Regions from separate parts of the Nocardia sp. NPDC052254 genome, predicted to be linked through region 2. Evidence: riboswitches for the same ligand, from Rfam matches in the RefSeq annotation. Region 2 holds a riboswitch; each other region holds the start of a gene.
What was found. A riboswitch is a leader RNA that binds a small molecule or an ion and turns the genes downstream of it on or off. The one in region 2 is predicted to bind cobalamin.
Positions count from the first base shown of each region.

Region 1 (7,131 bases), on a different contig from region 2:
GCACGGGTGCGGAACGGCTCCGGCCAGCCACCGGCCGGAGTGCCGAGTTCCCCACGCAGGAAACCGATCACCGAGTCCGGGATGTCGTACCGAGCCGGGTCGGCGGCGAAACTGTCCACGTCGACCCCGGATCCCACCAGCGACAGCGCCAGATCGCCGACCACCTTCGACGACGGCGTCACCTTGACCAGTCGGCCCAGCAGCCGGTCCGCCCCCGCGTATTTCGCCTCGACCTCCTCGAACCGATCCCCCAGCCCCAGTGCGATGGCCTGCTGACGCAGATTCGACAACTGCCCGCCGGGAATCTCGTGCTCGTACACGCGCCCGGTCGGGGATGTCAGGCCGGATGCCGCAACATCGAACGGCGCGTACACCTTTCGCAACGCCTCCCAGTACGGCTCGAGGTCGCACACGGCCTCCAGATTCAACCCGGTGTCGCGCGGCGAATGCGCGGCGGCGGCCACGATCGCCGACAGCGCGGGCTGACTGGTCGTACCCGCCATCGGCGCGCTGGCACCGTCGACGGCGTCCGCTCCGGCCTGCCACGCCGCCAGATAAGTCGCCAGCTGACCGCCCGGAGTGTCGTGGGTGTGCACGTGCACCGGCAGATCGAAGTTACTGCGCAGGGCCGTGACCAGGGTGTGCGCTGCGGGAGCCCGCAGCAGTCCGGCCATGTCCTTGATACCGATGACGTGTGCCCCGGCCTCGACGATCTGCTCGGCCAGCTTCAGGTAGTAGTCGAGGGTGTAGAGGTTCTCGTCCGGGTTCGACAGGTCACCGGTGTAGGACAGCGCGACTTCGGCCACCGCCGTACCGGTTTCGCGGACCGCGTCGATCGCGGGACGCATCTGGTCGACATTGTTGAGTGCGTCGAAGATCCGGAAGATATCAATGCCCGTATCGGTGGCCTCTTGCACGAACGCGCGGGTCACCTGTTCCGGATACGGGGTGTAGCCGACGGTGTTGCGGCCACGCAGCAGCATCTGCAGGCAGATGTTCGGGATCGCCTCCCGCAACGCGGCAAGGCGCTCCCAGGGATCTTCGTACAGGAACCGAAGCGCCACATCGTAGGTCGCGCCGCCCCAGCACTCCACCGACAGCAACTCCGGCGTCATCCGCGCCACGTGCCCGGCGACCTGCAGCAGGCCGCGAGTCCGCACCCGAGTGGCCAGCAGCGACTGATGCGCGTCACGGAAAGTGGTGTCGGTGACCCCGACCGCGTCGCGCTCGCGCAGCCAGCGAGCGAAACCCTCGGGTCCCAGGGTCAGCAGACGCTGACGGGTGCCGTCCGGCGGCGCGGCGCTCAGATCGATCGCGGGCAGTTTGTCGTGCGGATACACCGCCGTCCGCCGTTCTCCGTGCGGCTTGTTCACCGTCACATCCGCCAGATAGCGCAGGATGCGGGTGCCGCGGTCGGCGGATCCACGCTGGGTCAGCAGCTGTGGCCGCTCGCCGATGAACGAGGTGGTGATCCGCCCCGCCCGGAAATCCGGATCGTCGAGGACGGCCTGCAGGAACGGAATATTGGTGGCCACGCCGCGAATCCGGAACTCCGCCACCGCACGCCGGGCCCGCGCCACGGCCTGGTCGAAGTCGCGGCCGCGGCAGGTCAGCTTCACCAGCATCGAGTCGAAGTGCGCGCCCACCTCCGCACCCAGATTCGCGCCGCCGTCGAGCCGGATACCACCACCGCCCGGACTGCGGTAGGCGGTGATGCGGCCGGTGTCGGGCCGGAAGCCGTTGGCCGGATCCTCGGTGGTGATCCGGCACTGCAGCGCCGCACCGTGAATCGAGACGCTGTCCTGGCTCAGGCCCAGATCGGTCAGGGTCTCTCCGGCGGCGATGCGCAGCTGTGACTGCACGAGATCGACATCGGTGATCTCCTCGGTCACCGTGTGCTCGACCTGGATACGCGGATTCATCTCGATGAACACATGCTGTCCGCGCTCGTCGAGCAGGAATTCCACGGTGCCCGCACAGGAGTAACCGATCTGGCGGGCGAAGGCCACCGCGTCCGCGCAGATCCGCTCGCGCAGTGCGGGGTCGAGATTCGGCGCGGGCGCGAGTTCGATCACCTTCTGGTGCCGGCGCTGCAGCGAGCAGTCCCGCTCGAACAGGTGCATCACGTTGCCGTGCTGATCCGCCAGAATCTGGACCTCGATGTGACGCGGATCGATCACCGCCTGCTCGAGGAACACAGTCGGATCACCGAAGGCCGACTCCGCCTCGCGCATCGCGGCCTCGATGGCCTCGCGCAACTGGACCCGATCGGCGACCCGGCGCATACCGCGACCACCACCACCGGCGACCGCCTTGACGAAGACCGGGAACTCCATCGACTCCGATGCCGTCAGCAACTCGGCGACGTCCGCCGAGGGCTCGCTGGAGTTGAGCACCGGCAGACCCGCGGCCCGGGCCGCGGCAATGGCGCGCGCCTTGTTGCCGGTCAGCTCGAGCACCTCGGCCGACGGCCCGATGAAGGTGATTCCCTCCGCCGCGCAGGCGGCGGCCAGATCCGGATTCTCCGACAGGAACCCGTACCCCGGATAGACGGCATCGGCACCGGCCGATTTCGCCGCACTCACGATTTCGGGAATCGACAGATAAGCGCGCACCGGATGTCCGGGCACCCCGATCTGATACGACTCGTCGGCCTTCAGGCGATGCACCGAATTGCGGTCTTCATAGGGGAAAACCGCCACGGTGCCGATGCCCAGCTCGTATGCGGCACGGAAGGCGCGAATGGCGATTTCCCCGCGGTTGGCGACCAGCACTTTGGAGAACATTCGACCAAGGTACCCGGCCGCTGAGCGGGCACGAACAGCGAATACGGCTTCGCAGCCATCCTCACAGAGCGGCCCCGGGAATCTGCGAAGTTGTGTTGTCGCGGCCGTAACATCCGGGCACTCCCGGCGACGACCGATCACTCGCGTGGATTACCCTGGACGGCGCAGCTGGTTCGCTGCCGTCGACGAGTTGGAGCCCCGAGCGTCGCGTGCAGCGTCGACACCGGTCCTCGCGGACCGGCGAAGAGGGAACCCGGTGGGAACCCGGGACTGTCCCGCAGCGGTGAACAGGAACGAACGCCGTCATGAGCACTGGAATCTTCCGGGAAGCGACGGCCAGTAGGCGATATCCGGGGCGCATCTCCGGACCGGTCCCCGACCGATGCCTGTGAGTCCGAAGACCTGCCGGTTGTGCCGGATACGCCGTATCCGGCGGTCACCGCCTCGTGGATCGGGCGGGCGGACCCGGTGGGCCGGACCTCGGTGCGGCCAGGTGTGTGGGCTCCGTCCGTCCTTGCGGCGGTGTCCCGTGACTTCCACTACTGGAGAACACCGTGACCGTCACAGACAATCACCATCCGACCGCGCAACATTTCACCGCGACGGTCCTGGGCCTGCCGCGCATCGGGCCACGGCGCGAGCTCAAACGCGCCATCGAAGGCTATTGGGCCGGGCGGATGGACGCCGCCGAACTGACCTCGGTCGGCCGCACACTGCGCACCGAGGGACTGACCGCCGCTCAGGCCGCCGGGCTCGATTCCGTACCGGTGGGTACCTTCTCCCACTACGACCAGATGCTCGACACCGCTGTCCTGCTGGGCGCGCTGCCCTCGCGAGTCGCCGGCATCGCCGATCCGCTGGATCGCTACTTCGCCGCCGCTCGCGGCGCCGACGGGATCGAACCCCTGGAGATGACCAAGTGGTTCGACACCAACTACCACTATCTGGTCCCCGAGATCGGCCCGGACACCCAGTTCGCACTCGATCCGTCGAAGCTGCTGGCCGAATTGGCCGAGGCCCAGGAACTGGGGGTGAACGCCCGGCCGGTGGTGATCGGCCCGCTGACCTTCCTGGCACTGTCCAAGGGAGTCGACGGGGTCGCGCCGGCGGATCGGCTGGGTGAGCTGATTCCGCTCTACCGCGATCTACTGGGACAGCTGGCCGACGCCGGCGCCGGCTGGGTGCAGATCGACGAGCCCGCACTCGTACGCGATCTGTCCGACGCCGAGGTCCAGACGGTGCGTAGCACCTATGCCGAACTCGCGGCGGCGACACATCGCCCGAAGATCCTGGTGGCCACCTACTTCGGCTCACCGGGCCCCGCTCTGGGCGCACTGGCGGCCACCGAGATCGAGGGTGTCGCACTCGACTTCCGTTCCGGCGCCACGGTTTCCGAGGTGGCGGCGATCCCGGCGCTGGCGGGCAAGCTCGTCGTCGCCGGCGTCGTGGACGGCCGCAACATCTGGCGCACCGATCTGGAGTCGGCGCTCGGCGAACTGGGCACTCTGCTGGGATCGTCCGGGACGCTGGCGGTCTCGTCCTCGAGTTCGCTGCTGCACGTGCCGTATTCGCTGGCCGCCGAACCCGATCTGGATCCGGTCCTGCGGACCTGGCTGGCCTTCGGTGCGGAGAAGATCACCGAGGTCCGGATCCTGGCCGAGGCGATCGGCGCGGGTACCGAGTCCGTCGCCGCCGAGCTCGCCGAGGCACGCGCCGCCATCGAGAGCCGGCGCGCGGATCCGCGACTGCGTAACGAGGCCGTCCGCACCCGCCTGGCCGGCCTCGACGACGGGGACACCGGGCGCGCCCCGGCGGATCGGCGCCGGGAGCTGCAGCGCGAACATCTGCGCCTGCCGCTGCTGCCGACCACCACGATCGGCTCCTACCCGCAGACCACGGCGATCCGTACCGCCCGCGCCGCACTGCGTTCGGGTGAGATCACCGACGCGCAGTATCAGGAACAGATGCGTGCCGAGGTCGCCGATGTCATTGCGCTGCAAGAAGATCTGGGTCTCGATGTGCTCGTGCACGGCGAGCCCGAGCGCAATGACATGGTGCAGTACTTCGCCGAGCAGCTCGACGGCTTCGCCGCGACCCACAACGGGTGGGTGCAGTCCTACGGCACCCGCTGCGTGCGGCCCCCGATCCTCTTCGGCGATGTGGTGCGCACCGCGCCGATGACGGTGGAATGGATCACCTACGCCCAGTCGCTCACGCAGAAGCCGGTCAAGGGCATGCTGACCGGTCCGGTCACCATCCTGGCCTGGTCGTTCGTGCGCGATGATCAGCCGCTGGCCGATACCGCGCGGCAGGTCGCACTGGCGATCCGGGACGAAACCGTCGACCTCGAGGCCGCCGGCATCCGGGTGGTCCAGGTCGACGAGCCCGCGTTGCGAGAACTGCTGCCGCTGCGGCGTGGCGATCAGCAGCAGTACCTGGACTGGGCGGTGACCGCATTCCGCCTGGCCACCAGCGGTGTTCGCGACGACACCCAGATCCACACCCATCTGTGCTACTCCGAATTCGGTGAGATCATCGGCGCCATCGCGGCTTTGGATGCCGATGTCACCTCCGTGGAGGCGGCACGCTCGCACATGGAGATTCTCGACGACCTCAATGCCGTCGGTTACGCCCTGGGGATCGGGCCGGGTGTCTACGACATCCACTCGCCCCGGGTTCCGAGTGTGTCCGAGATCGAGACCTCCCTGCGCGAGGCGATGAAAGCCGTTCCCGCCGAACGGCTGTGGGTCAATCCCGACTGCGGGCTCAAGACCCGCGGCCGCACCGAGGTGGAGGCCTCGCTGCGCAACATGGTGAACGCCGCCCAGCTGGTGCGCTGACCCGTACCGGTCGGCGACCCGGCGCATCCGGGTCGCCGACCGGGCGATCCGGATGCCGGCATCGGGTCAGCAGCGACGCACCGGCCGTGTGCCGGATGATTGCGGGGGCGGCGACACGACCGCGCCGCGCACTTGTTCACGTTCGTCGAATCCCCCGCACTTCGCACAATACGCAGGGCTTATGTAGATCAAATACCCCTGTGCCCAGGGCCCTGGATCGCCCACACCCGGCGAAATTGCAATGATTGCGAAGGTTGGTGGGTACCATCTCCGGCGTGCGCAAGATGTATGCGGGTGCCCGGTTACGGCGGTTGCGCGAAGAACGACGAATGACTCAGGCCGCCCTGGCCAAGTCGTTGGAGCTTTCGCCCAGCTATCTCAATCAGCTCGAACGCGACCAGCGGCCACTCACCATTCCTGTTCTGCTGAAATTGAATTCGACCTTCGATCTGGATGTGCAGTTCTTCGCCGCCGATTCCGATGCCCGGCTGGTGTCGGATCTGCACGAGGTGCTGGTGGAGGCGGCCGGCGGCACGGCGCCCCCCGCGGCCGAGGTGGAGGATCTCGCGACCCGGCTGCCCGAAATCGCCAAGACCATCGTCGCCATGCACCGCAGACTGCGGGCGACCACCGATCAATTCGACCTGCTGTCGTCCAGGGTGGCCACGCCGGCCGGTGCCCCCGGTGTGCCGATGCCCTACGAGGATGTGCGCGACTTCTTCTACGACCACCACAATCACATCCCGCAGCTGGATCTGGCGGCCGAGCGGCTGTTCGACGAGTGCGGGCTGAGTATCGGGTCGATCGATCGGCAGTTGGCTCGGGTCGCCGAGGAACGGGCCGGCGTCACGGTGCTGGTGCGCGGTGACGGCGCGGATCCGGGCGTTCCGAAGCGCCGCTACGACCACGAAACCCGCACTCTCACCCTGGCCCGGCGCCTGCGGCCCGGACAGCGGGCCTTCCAGATCGCCACCACCCTGGCATTCCTGTTGCACGGCCGGCTGCTCGACGAGGTGCTCGACGCCACCCCCTCACTGGTCGGTGAATCGCGCGCACTCGCGCGGGTGGGGCTGGCCAACTACTTCGCGGGTGCGCTGGTCCTGCCGTACGGGCGGTTTCTCCGGTCGGCCGAGGAACTCGCCTACGACATCGATCTGCTGTCGTTGCGTTTCGAGGTCGGCTTCGAAACGGTCTGCCATCGGCTCAGCACCCTGCAGCGGCAGGGGCAGCGCGGTGTGCCGTTCTTCTTCGTCCGCACCGATCGGGCCGGAAACATCTCCAAGCGCCAGTCCGCCACGGCCTTCCACTTCTCGCGTGTGGGCGGCAGCTGCCCGCTGTGGGTGGTGCACGAGGCGTTCTCCCACCCCGGCCGCATCCTCACCCAGGTCGCCGCCATGCCGGACGGGCGCCGCTATCTCTGGATCGCCCGGACCACTCATCCCGGTCAGCAGGGATTCGGCACGGCCACCAAGGAATTCGCGGTCGGTCTCGGCTGCGATATCGAA
Region 1 covers NZ_JBFAUW010000003.1:508,098-515,228, reverse strand. The annotation lists gene AB0L57_RS11035 (pyruvate carboxylase) at 1-2,786, opposite strand, end outside; cobalamin riboswitch at 2,994-3,211, shown strand; gene metE (5-methyltetrahydropteroyltriglutamate--homocysteine S-methyltransferase) at 3,341-5,626, shown strand; gene AB0L57_RS11025 (short-chain fatty acyl-CoA regulator family protein) at 5,902-7,131, shown strand, end outside.
Region 1: it holds a riboswitch for cobalamin, as region 2 does, so the genes downstream of both, metE (5-methyltetrahydropteroyltriglutamate--homocysteine S-methyltransferase) here and metE (5-methyltetrahydropteroyltriglutamate--homocysteine S-methyltransferase) in region 2, are expected to answer to the same signal.

Region 2 (7,131 bases):
GATGAAGAAGGCGTTCCTCGACATCGCCGCGACCACCGGCGGGCAGAAGTGGGTCGAGATGTACGAGATCCTCGAGCGCACCATGAACGAGGCGACCGGTATCAAGCCGAATCTCGACTTCCCCACGGGCCCGGCCTATTACCTGCTCGGCTTCGATATCGACGTGTTCACCCCGATCTTCGTGATGAGCAGGATCACCGGGTGGACCGCGCACATCATCGAACAGGGCGAGTCCAATGCGCTGATCCGGCCGCTCAGCGAGTACGTGGGTGTGCCGCAACGTTCGGTCGTCGCCTGACGGTGTCAGGGCCGGCAGACCCGGAAGACACCGTCTGACAGCCCGGCGCGACCCTCCCGACGGCCCGCACTCACCGGTGCGGGCCGTCCTCCTCGTCGGTGCGCATCCCGTCACCGATTCCCCGAATCAATGAGGTAGACCACTCCATGTTCTCGAAAGTCCTGGTGGCCAACCGCGGCGAGATCGCCATCCGCGCGTTCCGCGCCGCCTACGAGCTCGGCGCGAATACCGTTGCGGTTTTCCCATACGAAGACCGGAATTCACCACATCGGCTCAAAGCTGACGAGTCCTACCAGATCGGTGAGGTCGGGCATCCGGTACGCGCGTATCTGTCCGTCGGGGAAATCATCGCTGCCGCACGGCAAGCCGGGGCCGACGCGGTCTATCCGGGTTACGGATTCCTGTCCGAGAATCCGGATCTTGCCGCTGCCTGCACCGCGGCGGACATCACCTTCATCGGGCCCTCGGCGCAAGTGCTGGAGCTGACCGGCAACAAGGCGCGCGCGATCGCGGCCGCCAAGGCTGCCGGCCTGCCGGTGCTGAAGTCCAGCCGGCCGTCGGCCGTCGTGGACGAACTGCTGTCCGCCGCGGAGACGATGGACTTCCCGGTGTTCGTCAAAGCCGTAGCGGGCGGCGGTGGCCGGGGGATGCGGCGGGTCGCGGACCGGGCGCAGCTGCGTGAGGCCATCGAGGCCGCCTCCCGCGAGGCCGAATCGGCCTTCGGCGACCCCACTGTCTTCCTGGAGCAGGCGGTGATCAACCCCCGCCACATCGAGGTGCAGATCCTCGCTGACCAGCAGGGTAACGTCATCCACCTCTTCGAGCGCGACTGCTCGCTGCAGCGCCGGCACCAGAAGGTGATCGAACTCGCGCCCGCGCCCAATCTGGAACCGGAACTGCGGGAACGGATTTGCGCCGACGCGGTCGCCTTCGCCCGGCAGATCGGCTACAGCTGTGCGGGAACCGTGGAGTTCCTCCTCGACGAACGCGGCAACCACGTCTTCATCGAGATGAATCCGCGTATCCAGGTGGAGCACACGGTGACCGAGGAGATCACCGATGTCGACCTGGTCCAGGCGCAGCTGCGGATCGCCTCGGGGCAGACGCTGGCCGATCTCGGCCTGACCCAGGACTCGATCACCATCCGCGGCGCGGCCCTGCAGTGCCGCATCACCACCGAGGATCCGGCCGACGGGTTCCGGCCCGACACCGGCCGCATCACCGGCTATCGGTCGCCCGGCGGCGCGGGCGTGCGTCTCGACGGCGGAGCGAACGTCGGCGCCGAGGTGGGCGCCTACTTCGACTCCATGCTGGTGAAACTCACGTGCCGCGGCCGTGACTTCCCGGCCGCCATCGCCCGTGCCCGGCGCGCGGTCACCGAGTTCCGCATCCGGGGCCTGGCGACCAATATTCCCTTCCTGCAGGCGGTTCTGGACGATCCCGCCTTCCGGTCCGGCCGGATCACGACCTCTTTCATCGACGAACGCCCCGAACTGCTCACCCGGCACGCCTCCGCCGACCGGGCCTCCAAGATCCTCGACTACCTCGCCGACGTCACCGTCAACACACCGCACGGCGCGCGCCCGACGGCGGTGTATCCGCACGACAAGCTGCCCGATATCGACCTGTCGGCCCCGCCGCCGCCGGGAACCCGTCAACTGCTGCGGGAACGCGGGCCGGAGGGATTCGCGCGCTGGCTGCGCGAGCGCAAGGAACTCGCGGTCACCGAGACCACCTTCCGCGACGCGCATCAGTCGCTGCTGGCGACGCGGGTGCGCACCAGCGGTCTGCTCACGGTCGCCGGGCATGTGGCACGGATGACCCCCGAGCTGTTGTCCGTCGAATGCTGGGGCGGCGCGACCTACGATGTGGCGCTGCGGTTCCTCTACGAGGATCCGTGGGAACGACTGGCGGCGCTGCGGGAGGCGATCCCCAACATCAACCTGCAGATGCTGCTGCGCGGGCGCAACACCGTCGGCTACACGCCCTACCCCGAAAAGGTCACGCGCGCCTTCGTTTCCGAGGCCGCGGCCACCGGCATCGACATCTTCCGGATCTTCGACGCGCTCAACAACGTCGACCAGATGCGCCCGGCCATCGACGCCGTACGCGAGACCGGAACGACGCTGGCGGAAGTCGCGGTGTCCTATACCGGCGATCTGTCGGACCCGGGCGAGGATCTCTACACCCTCGACTACTACCTGAAGCTCGCCGAACAGATCGTCGAGGCCGGGGCCCATGTACTCGCGATCAAGGACATGGCCGGGCTGTTGCGACCTCCCGCCGCGCACACCCTGGTGAGCGCGCTGCGCCGCGAGTTCGACCTCCCGGTGCACGTGCACACCCACGACACACCCGGCGGACAGCTGGCCACCTACCTGGCCGCGTGGCAGGCCGGCGCCGACGCGGTGGACGGCGCGAGTGCTCCCATGGCGGGCACGACGAGCCAGCCCGCACTCTCGGCGATCGTTGCCGCCGCGGCACATTCGCCGCACGACACCGGGCTGAACCTGCAGAATGTCTGCGACCTCGAGCCGTACTGGGAGGCGCTGCGCAAGGTCTACGCCCCGTTCGATGTTGCCGCGTCGGGCCTGACCTCTCCGACCGGCCGGGTCTACCACCACGAGATTCCGGGTGGTCAGCTGTCGAATCTGCGCCAGCAGGCCATCGCGTTGGGACTGGGCGACCGGTTCGAGGATGTGGAGGCGAACTACGCCGCCGCGGATCGGCTGCTGGGCCGCCTGGTCAAGGTGACACCATCGTCCAAGGTCGTCGGTGATCTCGCGCTCGCGCTCGTCGGCAAGGGCGTGGAGGTCGACGAATTCGCCGAGGACCCGGCACGTTTCGATGTTCCCGATTCCGTGGTGGGCTTCCTGCGTGGCGAATTGGGTACTCCGGCCGGCGGGTGGCCGGAGCCCTTCCGGACGCGGGCCCTGACCGGACGTGGCCCGGCCCGGCCGGAGGTCGCGCTCACCGCCGACGACGAGCGAGAATTGAACAGCTCGTCCACCGAGCGGCGAGCCGCGCTCAACCGGCTGCTGTTTCCCGGACCGGCCGCCGAATTCCGCACCCACCGTGAGAAATACGGCGACATCTCGGCCCTGTCGGCGAATCAGTTCTTCTACGGTCTGCGCCACGACGAGGAGCATCGGGTACAGCTCGAGCCGGGCGTGGTCTTGCTGATCCGCCTCGAAGCCATCTCCGAACCGGACGAGAAAGGCATCCGTACGGTTCTGTGCCTGCTCAATGGCCAGCTGCGGCAGGTCGCGGTCCGGGACCGGTCGATCGCGGACCAGATCCCGCTGGCGGAGAAGGCCGACCTCGGCAACACCGGGCACATCGCCGCCCCGTTCTCGGGCGTGGTGACCGTGGCGGCCGCGGTGGGTGACCGGGTCGAAGCGGGCGATACCGTGGCGACCATCGAGGCGATGAAGATGGAGGCCGCGATCACCGCTCAGCGCGCCGGTGTCGTCGACCGCATCGCCATCGGTTCCATCCAGCAGGTCGATGGCGGGGATCTCCTGATGACCCTGTCCTGACCCCGTGGTGCTCGCCGGCCCGCGCCGCCGGGTCTGCGAGCACCACGCTGCCAGGGGGATCCGCATCCGAATCCGTGGGTTCGCGGGTGTCCACCTGATGAGATGTGCCTGCCGCCTATCGGGACGACAGTCCGATTCGCTATATTTGCTTCCGCAGCTGGTTCGCCGGAGGTGGAGTCGAGGAGCCCCTGATCCATCCGACGGCGTCGAAGCCCGGTCTCGCGTTCGCGCGGACACCGGGTGAGAGGGAACTCGGTGGAACTCCGGGACTGTCCCGCAGCGGTGAGTGGGAACGACAGCCGTCATTCGCACTGGGCACACGTACTGATGCCTGGGAAGCGACGGCCGGTAGGTCCAGCCCCGGCACGAACAGCCGGGGTCGCCCCTCTCGGGTGGCGCCCACGAGTCCGAAGACCTGCCCGTTGTGCCGGATACGCCGTATCCGGCGGTCGTCGCCTCGTGGATCGGGCGCTACGCCGAGTGGACCCGGGCACGGGATGATGCTTCTTGGGCTCCCTCAGCGTGTGCTCCGGATGGGCGGCGGTCATCGGCTGCTGACCATGGAGCTCATCGATGTCGAACCCTGAAAACACGTTCACCGCCACTGTGCTGGGTCTGCCGCGGATCGGCCCGAATCGCGAACTGAAGCGCGCGATCGAGTCGTACTGGGCAGGCCGCATCGAGGCCGCGCAATTGCACGAAGTGGCCCAGGAGCTGCGTGTCGATCAGCTCACCGCGGTCCGCGACGCCGGCCTGGATTCCATTCCGGTGGGAACGTTCTCGTACTACGACCACGTGCTCGACACCGCCGTGCTGCTGGGCGCGCTGCCCGAACGAGTGCAGGGCGTCGCCGATGAGCTCGATCGCTATTTCGCGGCCGCGCGTGGCACCGCGGACGTCGCACCGCTCGAGATGACCAAGTGGTTCGATACCAACTACCACTACCTCGTACCGGAGATCTCGGCCGCGACCGAGTTCTCGCTGCATCCCGACAAGCCCCTCGCGGAGTTGAAAGAGGCGCTCGCACTGGGGGTTCCGGCCCGGCCGGTGGTTGTCGGTCCGATCACCTTCTTGAAACTGGCCAAGTCCGTGGACGGCAGCGAACTGCTCGAGCGGCTGCCCGATCTGCTTCCGCTCTACGAACAGCTGCTCGCCCTGTTCGCCGAGGCCGGTGCGCGATGGGTGCAGCTCGACGAACCGTCGCTGGTCACCGATCTCACCGAGGCCGAGCTGGCAGTGGTGCACACCGCTTACAAGCGGTTGGCCGAGTCGGCCGCGCGGCCATCGATTCTGGTGGCCTCCTACTTCGGCCGCCTGGGCGCGGCGCTGCCCGTGCTCGCCGACTCCGGTGTCGAGGGCATCGCTGTCGACCTGGTCGCCGGTGGCGACGCCGACGTGGCAGCCGCGGGGGAGCTGCGTGACACAGTGGTCGTCGCGGGCATCGTGAACGGTTACAACGTCTGGCGCATCGACCCGGACGCGGCGCTGCCCAGGCTGCGGGAACTGCGCGCTGCCGGGGCCACGGTGGCGGTGTCGAGCTCCTGCTCGCTGTTGCATTCGCCCTACAGCCTCGAGCCCGAAACCGGACTGGAGCCGCGTCTGCGCAGTTGGCTCGCCTTCGGCACGGAGAAGATCGCCGAGGTCCGGCTGCTGGCCTCCGCCCTGTACGACGGTGCGGACACGGTCGCCGAGCAGTTGGAGATCGCGCGCACCGCCGTCGCGGACCGCCGCGCCGATCCGCGCCTGCGCATCGAGTCGGTGCGCGATCGCTCGGCCGCCCTGGACTCCGATGCGGCACAGCGAACCTCGGCCGACGAGCGGCGGGTGCTTCAACAGCGACGACTGAAGTTGCCGCTGCTGCCCACCACCACGATCGGGTCGTTTCCGCAGACCGGCCGCATCCGGATCGCCCGCGCCGAGCTCACCCGCGGCCGGATCGACCGCGCCGAGTACGACAGCCGCATGCGCGCCGAGATCGCCGAAGTCATTGCGCTGCAAGAGGAGATCGGCTTGGACGTGCTGGTGCACGGTGAGCCGGAACGCAACGACATGGTCCAGTACTTCGCCGAGCAGCTGGGTGGATTCGCCGCGACCGCGAACGGCTGGGTGCAGTCCTACGGCACTCGCTGTGTGCGCCCGCCGATCCTGTTCGGCGACGTCACGCGACCGGCGGCCATGACGGTCGAGTGGAGCACGTACGCGCAGTCCCTGACCAGCAAGCCGGTCAAGGGGATGCTGACCGGTCCGGTGACGATCCTGGCATGGTCCTACATCCGTGACGATCAGCCGCTGGCCGACACCGCGCGTCAGATCGCGCTGGCCATCCGGGACGAGACGGTGGATCTGGAGGCGGCCGGGATCGGCGTCATCCAGGTGGACGAGCCCGCGCTGCGGGAATTGTTGCCGCTGCGTCGCGCCGATCAGGCCGCGTATCTCGAGTGGGCGGTCGGCGCGTTCCGGCTGTCGACAGCCGGTGTCGCCGACGAGACGCAGATCCACACTCACCTGTGCTATTCGGAATTCGGCGAGATCATCGGCGCCATCGCGGGATTGGACGCCGATGTCACCTCGATCGAGGCGGCACGCTCGCATATGGAGGTGCTCGACGACCTGAATGCCGCGGGCTTCGACCTGGGTGTGGGACCGGGCGTCTACGACATCCACTCGCCCCGGGTGCCCGGTCCGGAGGAGGTCCGGAGCTCGCTGGAGCTGGCGTTGAAGGCCGTTCCGGCCGAACGGCTCTGGGTGAATCCGGACTGTGGTCTCAAGACCCGCGGCACCGAGGAGGTCGCCGAGTCGCTGCGCAACCTGGTGGCAGCGGCTGCCGCACTGCGCTGACGAACGGTGCCGGGACCGCGATGGCGGGCCCGGCACCCCCGGCCGTCATTCCTAGTCCCGAGGTGAACATGTACTCCAATCCGATGCCGGAACATTCCGCGCCCGGTCCCGCTGTCCGGCCCACTCCGGTGTCCGGCGCCAGGTCGGTGGTTCAAAGCCTGCACGCTCATTCCGCCGCGATGCGGGTGCCGTTCTCCGTGGAGTTCAATCCGCCCCGCGACGCCGCCGGTGAGGCGCGGCTGTGGCGCGCGGTGCGTCAGTTCGAACGCATGCATCCGGCATTCGTGTCGATGACCTACGGCGCGGGCGGGTCGACCAAGGATCGCACCGCGCGCCTGACCGGGGATCTGGCCCAGCAGACCACCTTGCTGCCGGTGGCGCATCTGACGGCGGTCGGCCACAGCATCGCCGAACTGCGGGCGCTGGTGGGTGCTTACGCCGACTGCGGGATACGCA
Region 2 covers NZ_JBFAUW010000001.1:845,218-852,348, reverse strand. The annotation lists gene AB0L57_RS03955 (bifunctional 2-methylcitrate synthase/citrate synthase) at 1-298, shown strand, start outside; gene AB0L57_RS03950 (pyruvate carboxylase) at 445-3,837, shown strand; cobalamin riboswitch at 4,042-4,275, shown strand; gene metE (5-methyltetrahydropteroyltriglutamate--homocysteine S-methyltransferase) at 4,411-6,675, shown strand; gene AB0L57_RS03940 (methylenetetrahydrofolate reductase) at 6,744-7,131, shown strand, end outside.

Region 3 (7,131 bases), on a different contig from region 2:
GGTCCAGGATCAGTACCCGGTCGCAGAACATCGCGGCCAGGTTGAGGTCGTGCAGCGCGATGTAGCAGGTCACCGGGAGCGCGGTCACCAGGGTGAGGAGATCGAGCTGATGGCGGATGTCGAGGTGGTTCGTCGGTTCGTCCAGCAGTAGCTCACGCGGTTGCTGGGCCAGCGCCCGCGCGATATGCGTGCGCTGGCGTTCGCCACCGGACAGCGTGTGCCAGCGGTTCTGTGCCTTGTCGGCCATCGCGGTGTGCGCCAACGCCTTTCGTACCGCCTCGGCATCACTGCCGGCATCGCCGCCGAACACCCCGCGATGGGGGATACGCCCGAGTGACACCACGTCTTCGACGGTGATGTCGATCTCGGTGTCGGCGTGCTGTTCGACGACCGCGACCCGGCGCGCGATCCGGTTGCGGCGCCAGCCGCTGATATCGGCGCCGTCGAGGAGTACCCGCCCGCCGTCGGGGCGGCCGATACCGCTGAGCAGGCGCAGCAGCGAGGATTTGCCCGAACCGTTCGGCCCGAGCACGCCGATGGTCTCGCCGACGGCGGGCTCGATGGTGACATCGTCGAGTACCAGGTTCCCGCCCCGCGTCCAACGCAGATGCTCCGCGCGCAATGTCATGCCATCGCTCGATTCCGTAGCAGCAGTGCGATGAACGCCGGAACGCCGATCAGCGCGGTCGCGACCCCGACGGGAACTTCGGTGGGCGCGAAGACGGTTCGCGCGGCCACATCGACCCAGACCGTGAAGATCGCGCCGGCCAGCACGGTCACCGGCAGCAATCGGCGGTGCCGCGGCCCGACGACCAGGCGTGCCGCGTGCGGCAGCACCAATCCGACGAATCCGATCGCACCGGCCGCGCTCACCAGGGCGGCGGTGATCAACGCGGTGACCGCGAGCAACAGCGCCCGCGTCGTCCGCACCGGAATACCCAATGCCGCCGCCGCGGACTCACCGAAGGTGAACGCGTCCAGCGCCGGGGCGCAGCTCAGGCAGATCACGAGTCCGGCACCCGTGATCGCCCCGCACACGGCGACGTCGTTCCAGTCCGCACCGGACAGCGAACCGAGCAGCCAGAACAACACGCCCCGGGTCTGTTCGGCATCGGCGCTGGACACCACGATGAACGAGGTGAGCGCCGAGAACAGCTGCGTCGCCGCGACACCGGCCAGAATGATGCGGGCCGTCCCGCCACCGACGGCGGCGGCGAGGATCAGCACCAGCGCGAACGCGGCGATCGCCCCGCCGAACGCGCCGGCGGTCAGCGAAATCGCCCCGCCGCCGAGACCGAGTACCGCCACCGCTACCGCGCCGGTCGACGCGCCGGAGGAGATGCCGAGTACGAACGGATCGGCCAGCGGATTGCGCAGCACCGACTGCATGATCGCACCACACAGCGCCAGCCCGGCGCCGCAGATCGCCGCGAGCAGCGTGCGGGGCAGTCGCAGCTCCCATACGATGCCCTCTTTGATCCGGCTGACGTGCGCCGCGTCGAATCCGAGGTGTTCGCCCACGACCGAATAGACCTCGCTCACCGACAGATCGGCCGGGCCGATGGTCAGCGTGATCGCGATCGAGACCACCAGCACCGCGAGCCCGGTCGCCAGCAGGACCGCGACCACCGGCACCCTGCGCCGGGCGATGGTCGCGGTCAGCGGACCGGTCCCCACTGCGCCAGCGCCGCCGCCACCTTCTCCACCCCGTCCACGGTGCGCAGCGATGGATTCAGATCGGCGCCGTTGACCACGACGAACCGTTTCTCCCGCACGGCAGCCATCCGCTGGGTGACCGGATGTGACTGCAGGAAGGCGATTTTGCTGTCGAGGCCGTCACCGTCGATCGTGCGCCGGCTCAGGTCGGCGAGCACCAGGGCGTCCGGATCACGGTCGGCGACGCTTTCCCAGCCGACCTGTGGCCATTCGTCGGTGGTGTCGGCGAAGACGTTGCTCGTACCGGTCGCGTCCGCGATGATTCCGGAGGAACCACAGCATCCGGCCATATACGGCGTGCGGATGTCGGAGAACCAGAATGCGAGGCGCACACCCGAGTTCTTCGTGGCCGCGGTGGCCGCGTCGAGGCGGCGCTGCAAGGACGCGATCAGCGTCTCGCCGCGATCGCTCACATCGAAGATCGCGGCCAGCTGACGGATTTCGGTGTAGACCGAGTCGATGCGCAGCGGTTCGGTGCGGCCGCCGTCGGCGTTCACACTCGAGGTCCGGCCTTCGCAGTCGGTCGGTGACAGATAGTTCGGCACCCCGAGCTGATCGAACCGGTCGCGGTCGGCCACGCCGCCGGTGCCCAGAGTGCCGCCGAAGGACGCGGCGACGAAATCGGGCTCGGCGCCGAGCACGGCCTCGAGCGACGGCTGATTCTCGGCCAGTCGCGGCACCTTCGCATTGGCGTCGGCCAGATCCGCGCGCACCGGGTCGGTCCAGGTGGCGGTGCCGGCCATCCGATCGGCCAGGCCCAGTGACAGCAGAATCTCCGTCGATCCCTGATTGAGCGAAACCGCCCGCCGCGGCGGCGCCTCGACGGTGACCGCCCGCCCGCAATTCTGGATCGTCAGGGGGAAACCGGCCCGGGACTCGGCGGGTGGGCCGGCGGTGTCGCCGCGGCCGGCGCACCCGGCGAGGCTCACCGTGACAAGCAGCGCGAACAGGGCACCGAGGTGCCGGATCACCGAACGCATGAGGCGTGAACTCCTTGATCAGGGCCCGGCCGCGGAGCCGTGAAAAGCGGTACCACGATCACCGAGTAGCCGGGCTCCGGCCCGAATCGAGCCGTTACCGTTGCGCGTCAGCCCCGGATTCACACCGGTGTTCCCTCGACGATCGCTGCCCAGATGCTACCGGTGGGATAAATGGACTTTTCGGACGGATGGCGTGCTGGCCACCGTCGCCGGATCAGCGCAGAGGTGGGTCGAGCCGGACTGCGGTGCCCGACACCCGGATCCGCTCCTGGCCCGGATCGAGCGTGACTTCCAGCAGTGAGGGCCGCCCCATGTCGTGGCCCTGGTGGAGGGTCAACCGGGCGTCGGGCGGGACCAGACCGAGCCGGCGGGCATATGCGCCGAAGGCGGCAGCGGCGGCGCCCGTGGCGGCGTCTTCGACGACGCCGCCGACAGGGAATGGGTCGCGGACGTGGAAGACCGTCGCGGATTGACGCCAGACCAGCTGCACCGTGGTCAGATCGAGCCGGCGCATCAGGGCGAGCAGGCGGTCGAAGTCGTAGTCCAGGTCGGCCAGTCGCTGTCGTGTGGCCGCCGCCAGCACGAGGTGGCGCACCCCCGCGTAGGCGATCTTCGGGGGCAGCGCGGCATCCAACTCCCGCTTCGCCCAGCCGAGTGCCGCCAGGGCTTCCGCGACATCCGCCGGGTCCGCCTCGTACACCCGCGGCGGCACGCTGGTGAGCGTGGCCTTCGGTATTCCGGCTTCCTCGTGGACGGTGACCGGCACCCGGCCCGCCCGGGTGTGCAGGTCGAAGTTCCCGGCGCCGAGCTTTTCGCCGAGCGCGATGGCGGCGGCCACGGTGGCGTGGCCGCAGAAGTCCACTTCCGCCTCGGGGCTGAAGAACCGGAGGGTGCAGGACCGGAGGTCGTCCGGGTCGGGACCCGGGGTGAGAAAGGCGGATTCCGAGTAACCGAGTGCGGCGGCGATGCCGAGCATCGTGGTGTCGTCGAGTCCGGCGGCGTCGAGTACGACGCCGGCGGGGTTGCCGCCGTGGGGGCTGGTCGCGAAGGCGGTGTAATGCAGGACGTTGTCGGTGATCGGGCTGTTCATGAGTGAGATCCCTTGTCGGAGAGTCAGATTGGGGAAATGTGGGCGAGCGGTCACCGGCGGCCGGGCGTGCCCCACCGTTGCCGCGAGGCGGACAGGGCGAGCAGGGTGCCGATGGCGAAGGCCGCTGCGGCAAGGGCCGCCGAGAGCCGTAGACCGGGGATGAAGTCGCCGGCGGCGGCGAGTGTGCCGAACAGCGCGACGCCGACGGTGCTCCCGACCTGGCGGGAGACGTTGAAGACGGCGGCCGCGATGCCCGCCCCCGACGCCGGAGCCGCGTCGATGATCGCCGCGGTGGCGGCCAGGGCGGTCGTGGTCTGGCCGAGACCCGTGGCGATCAGGGCGAACAACAGCGCCCAGTAGGGAGTGTGCGGTCCGGCGACCAGCCAGCCGAGGAAGCCGGCGGTGCCCAGCGCCAGACCCGCGGCCATCGGGACGTACGGGCCGGTGCGGGCGACGATCCGGCTGAACAGCGGGGCGGCGATCAACCCCATGCACACCGATGGCAGCAGGGCGAAGCCGGTGGCCAGGGCGCCCAGACCGCGCTCCTGCTGGAAGTACAGAGTGCTCAGGAAGAGCATGCCGTAATAGCCGAGACTGATCAGCAGCCCGATCACGGCGGTGCCGGTGAATGCTCGGGAGCCGAACAGCGACGGGGGGAGCAGCGGCGCACGGCCGTCCGCCCGCTGCTCCAGGGCGCGCTCGACCAGGGCGAAGGCGATCAGCGCGGCGGCGCCGAGGCCGAAGGCGGCCAGGACCGGCGCGGCCGTCCAGCCGCGTGTGCTCGCCTCGTTGAGGCCGAAGGCCGAGGCGACGAGCCCGACGACGCCGAGTATCTGCCCCAGCGGGTCCATCCGGCGAGCTCCTGCCGTGCGGGAGCGGGCGCGCAGGTGACGCCGGGTGAGGAAAATGGCGAGGGCGCCGACGGGCAGATTCAGCCAGAACACGAAGCGCCAGTCGAACGCGGAGACCAGAATTCCGCCGACGACCGGACCGGCGCCGAACGCGACGGAGGCGACCGCGCCCCAGAGGGCGACCGCCCGGGCCCGCACCGTGCGATCGGGGTAGGTGGCCTGCAGAAGTGCGAGTGACGCGGGTACGAGTAGCGCGGCGCCCACACCCTGCGCGAGCCGCCCCGCCACCAGCAGGCCGACGGAGGTGGCGAGGCCGCAGACCACCGACGCGGTGGTGAAGACCCCGAGGCCGGTGAGAAAGATCCGGCGGTGCCCGAACCGATCGGCGAGGCCGCCGCCGAGCAGGAGCAGCGCCGCGAAGACGGTGCTGTAGCCGTCGACGATCCACTGCAGGGCGGCGGCTCGGGCGCCGAGAGAAAGGCGGATATCCGGGAGGGCGACATTGACCACCGTCACGTCGAGCATCACCAGGAAGTAGCCGAGGCTGAGCGCGACCAGCGGGGCCACTGCGAGTCGTGGGTGATCCGTGCCGGAAGGTGTGGCCGGCCGGAGTCTTTCGGCGGCGCGCCCGGGTCGGGCGGCGAGGTCCGTGGGGGTCATGGAAAAAATCATCGACCCCGGACACTTCGTCAGCCATCAAAGTGTCGCCGTTCTACGCTGTGGTCATGCCGGATCCGCACCCGCTCAAGCATCAGACCGACATCGCCCGCGCCGCCGCGCTGATCGCCGATCCTTCGCGGGCCGTCATGCTCAAATGCCTGGCCGACGGCCGCGCCCTGCCCGCGAGTGCGCTGGCGGCCGAGGCCGGGGTCAGCGCGGCGACGGCGAGCGTGCACCTGGCCAAGCTGGTGGCGGGCGGGTTCGTCACGGTCGCGCGGCAGGGGCGGCATCGCTACTACCGGCTCGCGGGTCCCGACATCGGCGGGGCCCTCGAGGCGCTGGCCATCGTAGCGCCGGCATTGCCCATCACCTCCCTGAAGGAAAGCAACCGCACCAACGCTCTGTACCGCTCCCGCACCTGCTACGACCACCTGGCCGGACAGCTCGGCGTCGCCCTGCTCCAGGCGTTGCTCGACCGTGGTGTGCTCACCGGGCACGACGGCATCCACCGCCCTGGTGAAGCGGTGCGCGACCGCCCGTCGTCCTACGGTCACGATTTTCGCTACGAACTCACCGACTCCGGCCGCGGGCAGCTGCGCGAACTCGGCATCGACACCGATCGCTTGCCGCCGCGCCGGCCCGCGATCCGCTACTGCGTCGACTGGAGCGAGCACCGCCACCACCTGGCCGGCGGTCTCGGTGCGGCTCTGACCGCCCGGCTGTTCGACCTGGAGTGGGTGCGCTGGGGCGTCGGCCCGCGCCTGGTTCACCTGACCGAGCAGGGGGCCGCGGGCCTCGAGCGGTCACTCGGGCTGGTGCTCGTCGAGGCGTGAACAACCCGCCGCCACAAGGACTCTCGTCTCGGCTCGGGAACGGTCGGCTGGTCGGTGTGATCGCTGGGCCCCACCGCGGTGGATGTGCCTCCGACGTGGAGTGCCGCACGCCGTTCGGAGAATTCTGTGAACAGATGTGCACTGAATTGTGTCGATTGCCGTCCAGTGGGTATATGCGGAACCGAGGGTGTCATCCATCTGGGTGTTGGCGTCGCAGTAGCTGGGAAGGCGGTCTGAAGACGATGGCGATCCGAGGCGGGGCGGTCGATGCTCCGCGAGGTGGAACTGCAATGTCAGTGTACGGTCGTGCGCAGAAGTGAGGGACTGCGATGGATCTGTTGAAGTGGAGTAAGCGTCCCGCTGCCGGTGTCAATGCGAGAAAGCCTCAGGTCAATGTCGTGCGAGGGCTGGTGGCGCGCGCCACCACACCGCTGCTTCCGGATGACTATCTCCGCTTGATCAACCCGCTGTGGACCGCTCGCGAACTCCGGGGGAAGGTCGTCGACGTCGTCAAGGAGACCGCCGACTCGGCCACCGTGACGATTCGTCCCGGGTGGGGTTTTCCGGCGACGTACGAACCGGGGCAGTACGTCGGTATCGGGTTGCGGATCGGGGGCCGGTGGCACTGGCGCTCCTACTCGCTCACCTCGATCGGGTCCTCGTCGGACACGACCATCTCGATCACGGTCAAGGCCAATCCGGACGGTTTCCTGTCGACCCACCTGGTCGACGGCGTCCAGCCCGACACCATCATCCGGCTGGCGGCGCCGAAGGGCGATTTCCATCTGCCGGAGCCGGTGCCGGGCAGGATCCTGTTCGTCACCGCGGGCAGTGGGATCACGCCGGTCATCGCGATGTTGCGGGCGCTGGAGGCGCGCGGTGACGCACCCGACATCTGCCATGTGCACGCCGCGCCGACTCGCGACGACGTCATCTTCGTCGATGAGATGCAAGCCCGCGCAGCCGACGCCGATCACTACGACCTGACCATCCAATTCACC
Region 3 covers NZ_JBFAUW010000021.1:69,366-76,496, forward strand. The annotation lists gene AB0L57_RS30795 (ATP-binding cassette domain-containing protein) at 1-628, opposite strand, end outside; gene AB0L57_RS30800 (iron chelate uptake ABC transporter family permease subunit) at 625-1,629, opposite strand; gene AB0L57_RS30805 (ABC transporter substrate-binding protein) at 1,659-2,696, opposite strand; cobalamin riboswitch at 2,746-2,872, opposite strand; gene AB0L57_RS30810 (PhzF family phenazine biosynthesis isomerase) at 2,911-3,786, opposite strand; gene AB0L57_RS30815 (MFS transporter) at 3,837-5,297, opposite strand; gene AB0L57_RS30820 (helix-turn-helix transcriptional regulator) at 5,363-6,130, shown strand; gene AB0L57_RS30825 (ferredoxin reductase) at 6,460-7,131, shown strand, end outside.
Region 3: it holds a riboswitch for cobalamin, as region 2 does, so the genes downstream of both, AB0L57_RS30805 (ABC transporter substrate-binding protein) here and metE (5-methyltetrahydropteroyltriglutamate--homocysteine S-methyltransferase) in region 2, are expected to answer to the same signal.

Region 4 (7,131 bases), on a different contig from region 2:
GTTGTCGATTCACCGCCGCAGCTCCTCACCGGCCGGCCCGAGCCGGTGATCGCCCGGGCGCGACAACCGGCACATCGACACTGCGCGCCGGGCCCGGCAACCACCTCACCCGCGGCGGATGAAGCTGTGTCCCGGCCGCCCACGGCCGGGCACCGCCCCGGTCAGCCGGCCGCCACCACCCAGGCGGGCAGGCCCGCGAGACTGCGGCTCAGATAGCTGCCGTCCCCGGTGAGCGAACGGTCGAATTCGGCCGGGTCGTTGAGATAGGTGGTCGCCAGTGATTTGGTGTGCACCTGTGCGTACTGCTCGCCGTCGGCCGAATGCGCCTGCACCCGCACACCGGACAGCAGATGCACACCGGCCCGCTCGGCGGCGTCGAAACCGTATGCCACCGGGCCGGTTTCGTCGAGGCCGTAGCAGATCGTGATGGGGCCCGACATCGCGCGCACCCGCTCGGTCACGGCCGAGGCCACCGAATGCGGCGCCACCCGCAGCCGGATCCGCCGCAGCGCCGCGGCCACCTCGGTCGGCAATTCCTCTCGCGTCCCCTGCACCATGGCCTGGTACACCGCGGGCTCGGCGATCAACACGGTCGGCGATTCCGCGGCCAGCCGGCGGTGGATGTTGCCCGGCGCGTGGGTGCCGTCCGGTAGTACCAGATCGGCGCCGGCGACGAGATTGGCCACCGTGGCGGTGTGAAATCCGAAGCGCCCGAACAACCCGGCGTAACAGAGCACACGATCGGATTCCCGGAGTTTGCTCGCACCCACCCACGCCGTCGCCGCGTTGAGAACCGCGGTCGCGGAGTATTCGAGGCAGACCAGCCGCCGCGACGGCGCGGACGCGACCCGGCACAGTTCGGTGTCGCGGTGCAGCGCCGGACGTTCACCGTCGATATCGGTGCGCTGGGCCCAGGAACGTTCGTCGAGCCGGACCCCGCTCGCCTGCCCGGAAGCCACCACGGCGTCGATCGCGCATTCGTCTATCAGCTGACGCATCGCCGCCAAAGGAAGGGCGGGGTTGGCCAGGACCGGAACATCGCCGCGCGCCAGCAGCGCCAGTACCGTCGAGATATAGCCGGGGGAATTCCCCAGTGCGACAAGGACTCTCGACCGCGGGCGGCGTAAGACCGTATCGAACCGAGCGGCCTTCTCGGCCACCTCCCCGAGCAAATCGCCGAAGGTTCTGGCGTCCTGCGCCGCCGACACCGTCGCGTGGGGGCGCATCCGCATGGCGGTGGTGACCGCACTGAACAACAGCGCGGGCCTACCGGCACCGGTCGTAATATCCCTGTCGCGATATCCGCGAATATTCACCGATGCAGATTTCGTTGTCATCGAATACCAATCTTTGTTCCCCCTTGTCCGATATCTACCGCATTCCTCCCCGCAGTACACGCTCGCACCCGATCACATGTGGTCACACGCACGCCATCGGGATGCGGTCACATTAGCCACAACCGCAACAATGTGCAACCGAGTTCAATTTCACGCGTTTCGCGAATACATTTACGAATGCAAGCACATTTGCACGGATGAATGTGCGCGATTCTGCGCGTACGGATGACCGCACGGGAGGCGGTGGGCGAGCCCTCCAGCTCGGATGCGGCGCCATGAATCACGATCCACCTCGATCGATACCGTCGGCGCGGACAGTCCGCTCCCAGCAGGCGCCTCCCGGGTCCGTCGCGCCACCCGGCCGGCGACCCGGCAATACATCCGGACACACGTCTCCGAGAATCATCCTGCACCGGGTCGGCGCGGAAATTGCGAACGACGCGCCGAACGGTTTCCGGAACTCCGCAGATGGGCATTGTCTGTAAATGCACGAGCGTGCCGGACCGAATTTCCGCACGATTCCGCACCCGCACCGAAACGAATAAACAGCGACAATTCCACCGGACGTCATGCGCCGGGCGGTCCGGGCCCGATCGGGGCGCTCACCCCCTCGGAGGATGCGCTCGGCCCCGGCTCGACCACCGAATCGGCGCGGCCGCGGCGGGATCGGAGGCTACGGCGCGATCAGCCGGCGGGCCGCGAGTACCGTTGCGGCACGGCGTACTTCGGCATCACCGGCGGCCGGCGCGTGGACCGCGGACGTGCGCGCCAGGTCGGTGAGCAGCGTCAGCAGAATCGACGGCTGGAACTCGGCGGTGATCCAGCCACCGCGCTGGCCACGGCGGATCTCGGCGATCTTGGGCGCCACCGCCCGACGGATCGCCTCGTCCGCCCCCGGGATGTGCACGCCCTCGATCTCCGCCCAGGCCTGTAGCCGGGCGTTGTCCGGATGCTCGAGATAGTGGTCGAACAATCTGCCGACATAGGCGGGCAGATCATCGGCATCCAGGGCGGTCTCCGCCGCGGTCGCACCGGCCCACTGCTCGGTCACCGCCGCGTACAGGCTCTCTTTACCGCCGAAATAGGCGTACAGCCGCTCCTTGCTGGCGTGCGCGGCGTCCGCGATCCGGTTGATCCTGGCACCGGCGATGCCGTGGCGAGCGAACTCCACCTTGGCGGCGGCGAGAATTCGCTCCCTCGTGGCATGGCCGGCTGCGCGCATACGGCGAATCCTATCTTGCCGAACCAATTGGTTCGGGTGTAAGTTGCCGAACCACTTGGTTCGCGATGCGGATCGGTTCGACGAGCGGAGGAGAACCATGACGGGCACCACCGAGCGCTGGCGGGAGTTGGCCGGACAGGCCGACGGGGTGGCGACGGCCGATCTGGATCAGCTCTGGTCCGAACTCGAGACCGTGCGCGCCGAGGACATCCTCGGCGAATGGCAGGGCGGCGCCTTCCGCACCGGTCACCCACTGTGCCGCGCACTGGACAAGAGCCGCTGGCACGGAAAGACATTCGTCTCCACGATGGACGCCAAACCGCTCATCTGCCGCGCCGAGGACGGGACCCTGTTCTCCGATACCGCACTGGGCGGCGGCGAAGCGACGCTGTGGGACATCGAATTTCGCGGCGAGGTCACCGCGACGATGGTCTACGACGGCCGCGCGGTCTTCGACCATTTCAAGCGGCTCGACGAGACCACGCTGATGGGCATCATGAACGGGCGTCCCGAGCTGGTGCTGGCCGGCGGCGAACACTTCTACTTCTATCTGGAACGGATCTGACCCGTGCCGATCACCACCACCGCCGCGCTGTCGCGAGATCCTCACGCCCCCTTCGATATCGAGTCCGTGACGGTCGACGACCCGCGCGACGACGAGATCCTGGTGCGGATCGAGGCGGCCGGGATCTGTCACACCGATCTGGTGTCCCGCGCGGCCGGAAGCCCGCAGCGGCCGGTACTGCTCGGCCACGAGGGTGCGGGAGTGGTCGAAGCGACCGGGAGCCGGGTGGCCGGTGTCCGCCCCGGTGACCGGGTCGTGCTGACCTACCGGCACTGCGGCGACTGCCGCAACTGCCGGCTGGGCCGGCTCGCGTACTGCGCCCGATCCACCGTCCTCAATCAGTTCGGCGCCCGGCCCGACCGCACACCGCGCATCACCGTGGCCGGCACCGCGGTGCGGGACGGATTCTTCGGACAGTCGAGTTTTGCCGGATACGCCCTGGCCACTGCCGACAACACCGTCGTGGTCCCCGGCGACACGGATCTCGCGGTGGCCGCGCCGCTGGGCTGCGGATTCCAGACCGGCGCCGGCGCGGTGCTGAATGTTCTCGCGCCCGAACCAGACGCGCGGCTGGTCGTCTTCGGGGCGGGCGCGGTGGGGATGGCCGGCCTGCTGGCCGCGCTGACCCTGCCCGGAGTCGATGTGGTCGTGGTCGAGCCCGCCGTGAGACGGCGGGAACTCGCCGTCGAACTCGGCGCCACGGCCGCCCTGGATCCCGCCGCCGGTGACATGGCCGCTGCGCTGGCGGATCTCACCGGCGGCGGCGCCACTCATGCCCTCGACACCACCGGACGGCCCGAGGTTCTGGCGACCGCGGTGAGCGCACTGGGTGTCGGCGGCGCCGTGGCCGTGGTCGGTCTGGGCGCCGGCGTCCCGCCGATCGATCTACGCGATATCGTGCTGGGCGGCAAGTCCGTCCGCGGCTGCCTCGAGGGCGATGCGGTTCCGGCGCAATTCATTCCGCGGCTGCTCGAGCTGTATCGCGCGGGCCGCTTCCCGATCGACCGGCTGGTCCGGACCTATCCGCACACCGAGATCGGTGCCGCGCTGGCCGATCAGCGTGACGGTGACGTCGTGAAACCCGTCCTCACCCGGTGCGCGCGGTAGCTGACCGTCCTCGCCCCGATTGACCATACGAACAGCGGTTTCGTATGGTTATGTGAGCGTCGATTCGAGGAACCCGGTGAGAATCCGGGATGGTCGCGCCACTGTGAGCACTCCGGTGACGGAGTGCGAGTCAGGAACTCGGATCGCATGCTCACCATCCGTCTACGGGGACGCGTAATCCCCTGAAGGAGTGCCCCCATGGCGACGTCCTATGTCCCCCGGTCCGGTATCGAGTCGATTCGGCTCTCGATTCCCACCACGGCACTGTGGCTGGCCGGGACCACCCTGCTCGCACTGCTCGCCCTCTACTTCATCGGTGTCGACCAGGGTGCGGTCTCCGTCTTCGGTAGCGATATGCACGTGCACGAGTTCGTTCACGACGCCCGCCACTTCCTCGGCTACCCCTGCCACTGACCGGCGGAACGAGTCGACACCATGGAAAAACGAATCATCGGCCGCGGCGTACTGGTCGGCGCGATCGGCGGACTGCTCGCCTTCCTGTTCGCCCGGATCCTGGCCGAACCCATCATCAACCGCGCCATCGACTACGAGGGCGGGCGCGACGAGGCCCACACCCAGCTGGAACAGGCCGCCGGGCACTCGATGCCCGGCATGGAGGAAACCGAACTGTTCACCCGATCCGTGCAATCGAATATCGGCATCGGTTTCGGCATGATCATCTTCGGTGCGGCGATGGGCGCGCTGTTCGCGGTCGTCTACTGCCTGTTCATCGGCCGCGTCGGCAAACTCACCCCGCGCAATCTCGCGCTGTGCCTGGCAGGCGGCATGTTCGCCGTGCTGTACGCGGTGCCGTTCTTCAAATATCCCGCCAACCCGCCCTCGATCGGCAACCCCGACACCATCAAGGAGCGCACGGGCCTGTACCTGCTGATGGTGGTGATCTCCGCGGTGGCTGCGGTCGGCGCGGTCTGGCTCGGCCGGCGACTGCAAGCGCGGCTGGGCAATTGGACCGCGACCATCGTCGCCGGACTGGCCTTCGTCGTCGTGGTCACCGCGATCGCCGCGCTGCTGCCCGCACTCGGGCATCTGGCCGCCAACCGCGCGCTGGGTGATGCGGCCACCGAGACACCGCGTCCGCTCACCGATGCGAGCGGGAAGATCGTCTACCCGGGCTTCCCCGCCGACGACCTGTACTACTTCCGGTTCTATTCCTTCGCCGCGCAGGTCATTCTGTGGACGGTCATCGGTGTCGGCTTCGCATCGCTGGCGCCTCGACTGTTCGGTCGAGCCGAAACCGAGTCCGCCGCACCGGCTCCGGTCGTATGACCACAGGCGTCACCCGGCTCACGCTGATCAGTCACGGGATGACCGAGGCGATGCGAGCCGCCCGGTTCCCGATCGACGAGCCGATCGAGCGGATCACCCGGGATATCGCACCCGACAGTGCGGTATCCCGGGCCGATCTGGTCCAAGTCGGGCCCGAGGTCCGGGCCGCGCAGACCGCCGGACTGCTGAATCTGTCCGGCACGACCGAACCCGCGTTGCGTGATCTGGATAGCGGCCGATGGGCGGGTTCGGCGATGGACGCACTCGCGCCGGAGGACCTGATGGGGTGGCTGAGCGACCCCGGCTACCGCGGCCACGGCGGCGAATCGGTCACCGAGGTGATCGATCGGGTGCGGACTTGGCTGCGTGCGTGTGCCCCGCTGCACCGGCGCGTCGTCGCGGTCACCCACCCGGCCGTCATCCGGGCGAGCGTCCTCGTCGCCCTGTCCGCGCCGCCGGAATCGTTCTGGCGCATCGACATCCCGCCGCTCAGCGCCACCACTCTGCACGGACGCGGCCCGGCCTGGACGCTGCGCCACACGGCCAACCCGTTGTGATCGGACGGGCGTGATCGACGCGCGACGTGCCGAGGGATTCACTCGTGGTCGACGGCCAGCAGCTCCGCCAGCACCGCCGCCTCGCTGATATCGATGCGTTTGGTCGCCGACAGCAGGGTGAGCGTCCCGCGCCGGACCAGCTCGCGCAGATGGTCCAGTTCGACCGCACGTTCGGGATCTCGCAACTCGTCCCGGTAGCGGCGGCCGAATCCGTCGAATCGCTGTGGATCGTGCCCGTACCACTTGCGCAGTTCCGTCGACGGCGCGATCCGCTTGCACCACTCGTCGAGATGCGCGCGTTCCTTGCTCACACCACGTGGCCAGATCCGATCCACCAGCACCCGTGTCCCGTCATCCGGACTCGGGTCGTCGTAGATCCGCCGGACCCGGACCTGCGGTCGAGTACGCGCCATCGAACCTCCTCCGATCGCCCCCGCTCGTATCCGGGCACGGTCGACAGTAGCCAGTCCGCCCCTGCCATCGAGGACGAGCGGCCCGCGGTGGTGTCGCCGGCTCGGTGGTCGATTTGTCGATTCCGCCCTACCTACGGCCCCGTAACTTACGGTATCGTAGGTTCCGTGAAATTCTCGATACCGGCCACCACCACCATTACCCCACCCCCGGTGGTCGACTTCGACAACCGCGATGTGGTGTACGAGTACTACCGGACACACCGGCCCCCGCGCGGGCGTGCCCGGTTGCTGTACGCGATCACCGCGTACCGCAAACGCCCGGCGGTCCGGTACGCCGACGGTGTCCGTGAGCAGATCCGGCGCCTGATCCGTGACGACAGGCGCCTGATCATCGCGATCAACCACCTCAGCGTCGAGGATCCACGCATGGTCGCCGCCTGCGCGTGGCGCAGTGTCTTCCGGTCGCGGATCGGCCGGATCCGGGTGCTGGCCAAGGACGAACTGTTCACCGACCACGCACAGCGAGCACGTATCGACATCATGGGCGCGATCCCGGTCTTCCGCGGCAAGGATCACGGTCCGCGTGCGGCGCACGCCGCCGGTCAGCAGCTGATGGACATCTGCGTGCAGCGCATGACCGACG
Region 4 covers NZ_JBFAUW010000009.1:291,843-298,973, reverse strand. The annotation lists gene AB0L57_RS23195 (rhomboid-like protein) at 1-13, opposite strand, end outside; gene AB0L57_RS23190 (class I adenylate-forming enzyme family protein) at 162-1,337, opposite strand; gene AB0L57_RS23185 (TetR family transcriptional regulator) at 2,011-2,559, opposite strand; gene AB0L57_RS23180 (DUF4334 domain-containing protein) at 2,657-3,124, shown strand; gene AB0L57_RS23175 (NAD(P)-dependent alcohol dehydrogenase) at 3,134-4,231, shown strand; cobalamin riboswitch at 4,251-4,393, shown strand; gene AB0L57_RS23170 (CbtB-domain containing protein) at 4,430-4,645, shown strand; gene AB0L57_RS23165 (CbtA family protein) at 4,667-5,518, shown strand; gene AB0L57_RS23160 (histidine phosphatase family protein) at 5,515-6,075, shown strand; gene AB0L57_RS23155 (DUF488 family protein) at 6,114-6,488, opposite strand; gene AB0L57_RS23150 (1-acyl-sn-glycerol-3-phosphate acyltransferase) at 6,654-7,131, shown strand, end outside.
Region 4: it holds a riboswitch for cobalamin, as region 2 does, so the genes downstream of both, AB0L57_RS23170 (CbtB-domain containing protein) here and metE (5-methyltetrahydropteroyltriglutamate--homocysteine S-methyltransferase) in region 2, are expected to answer to the same signal.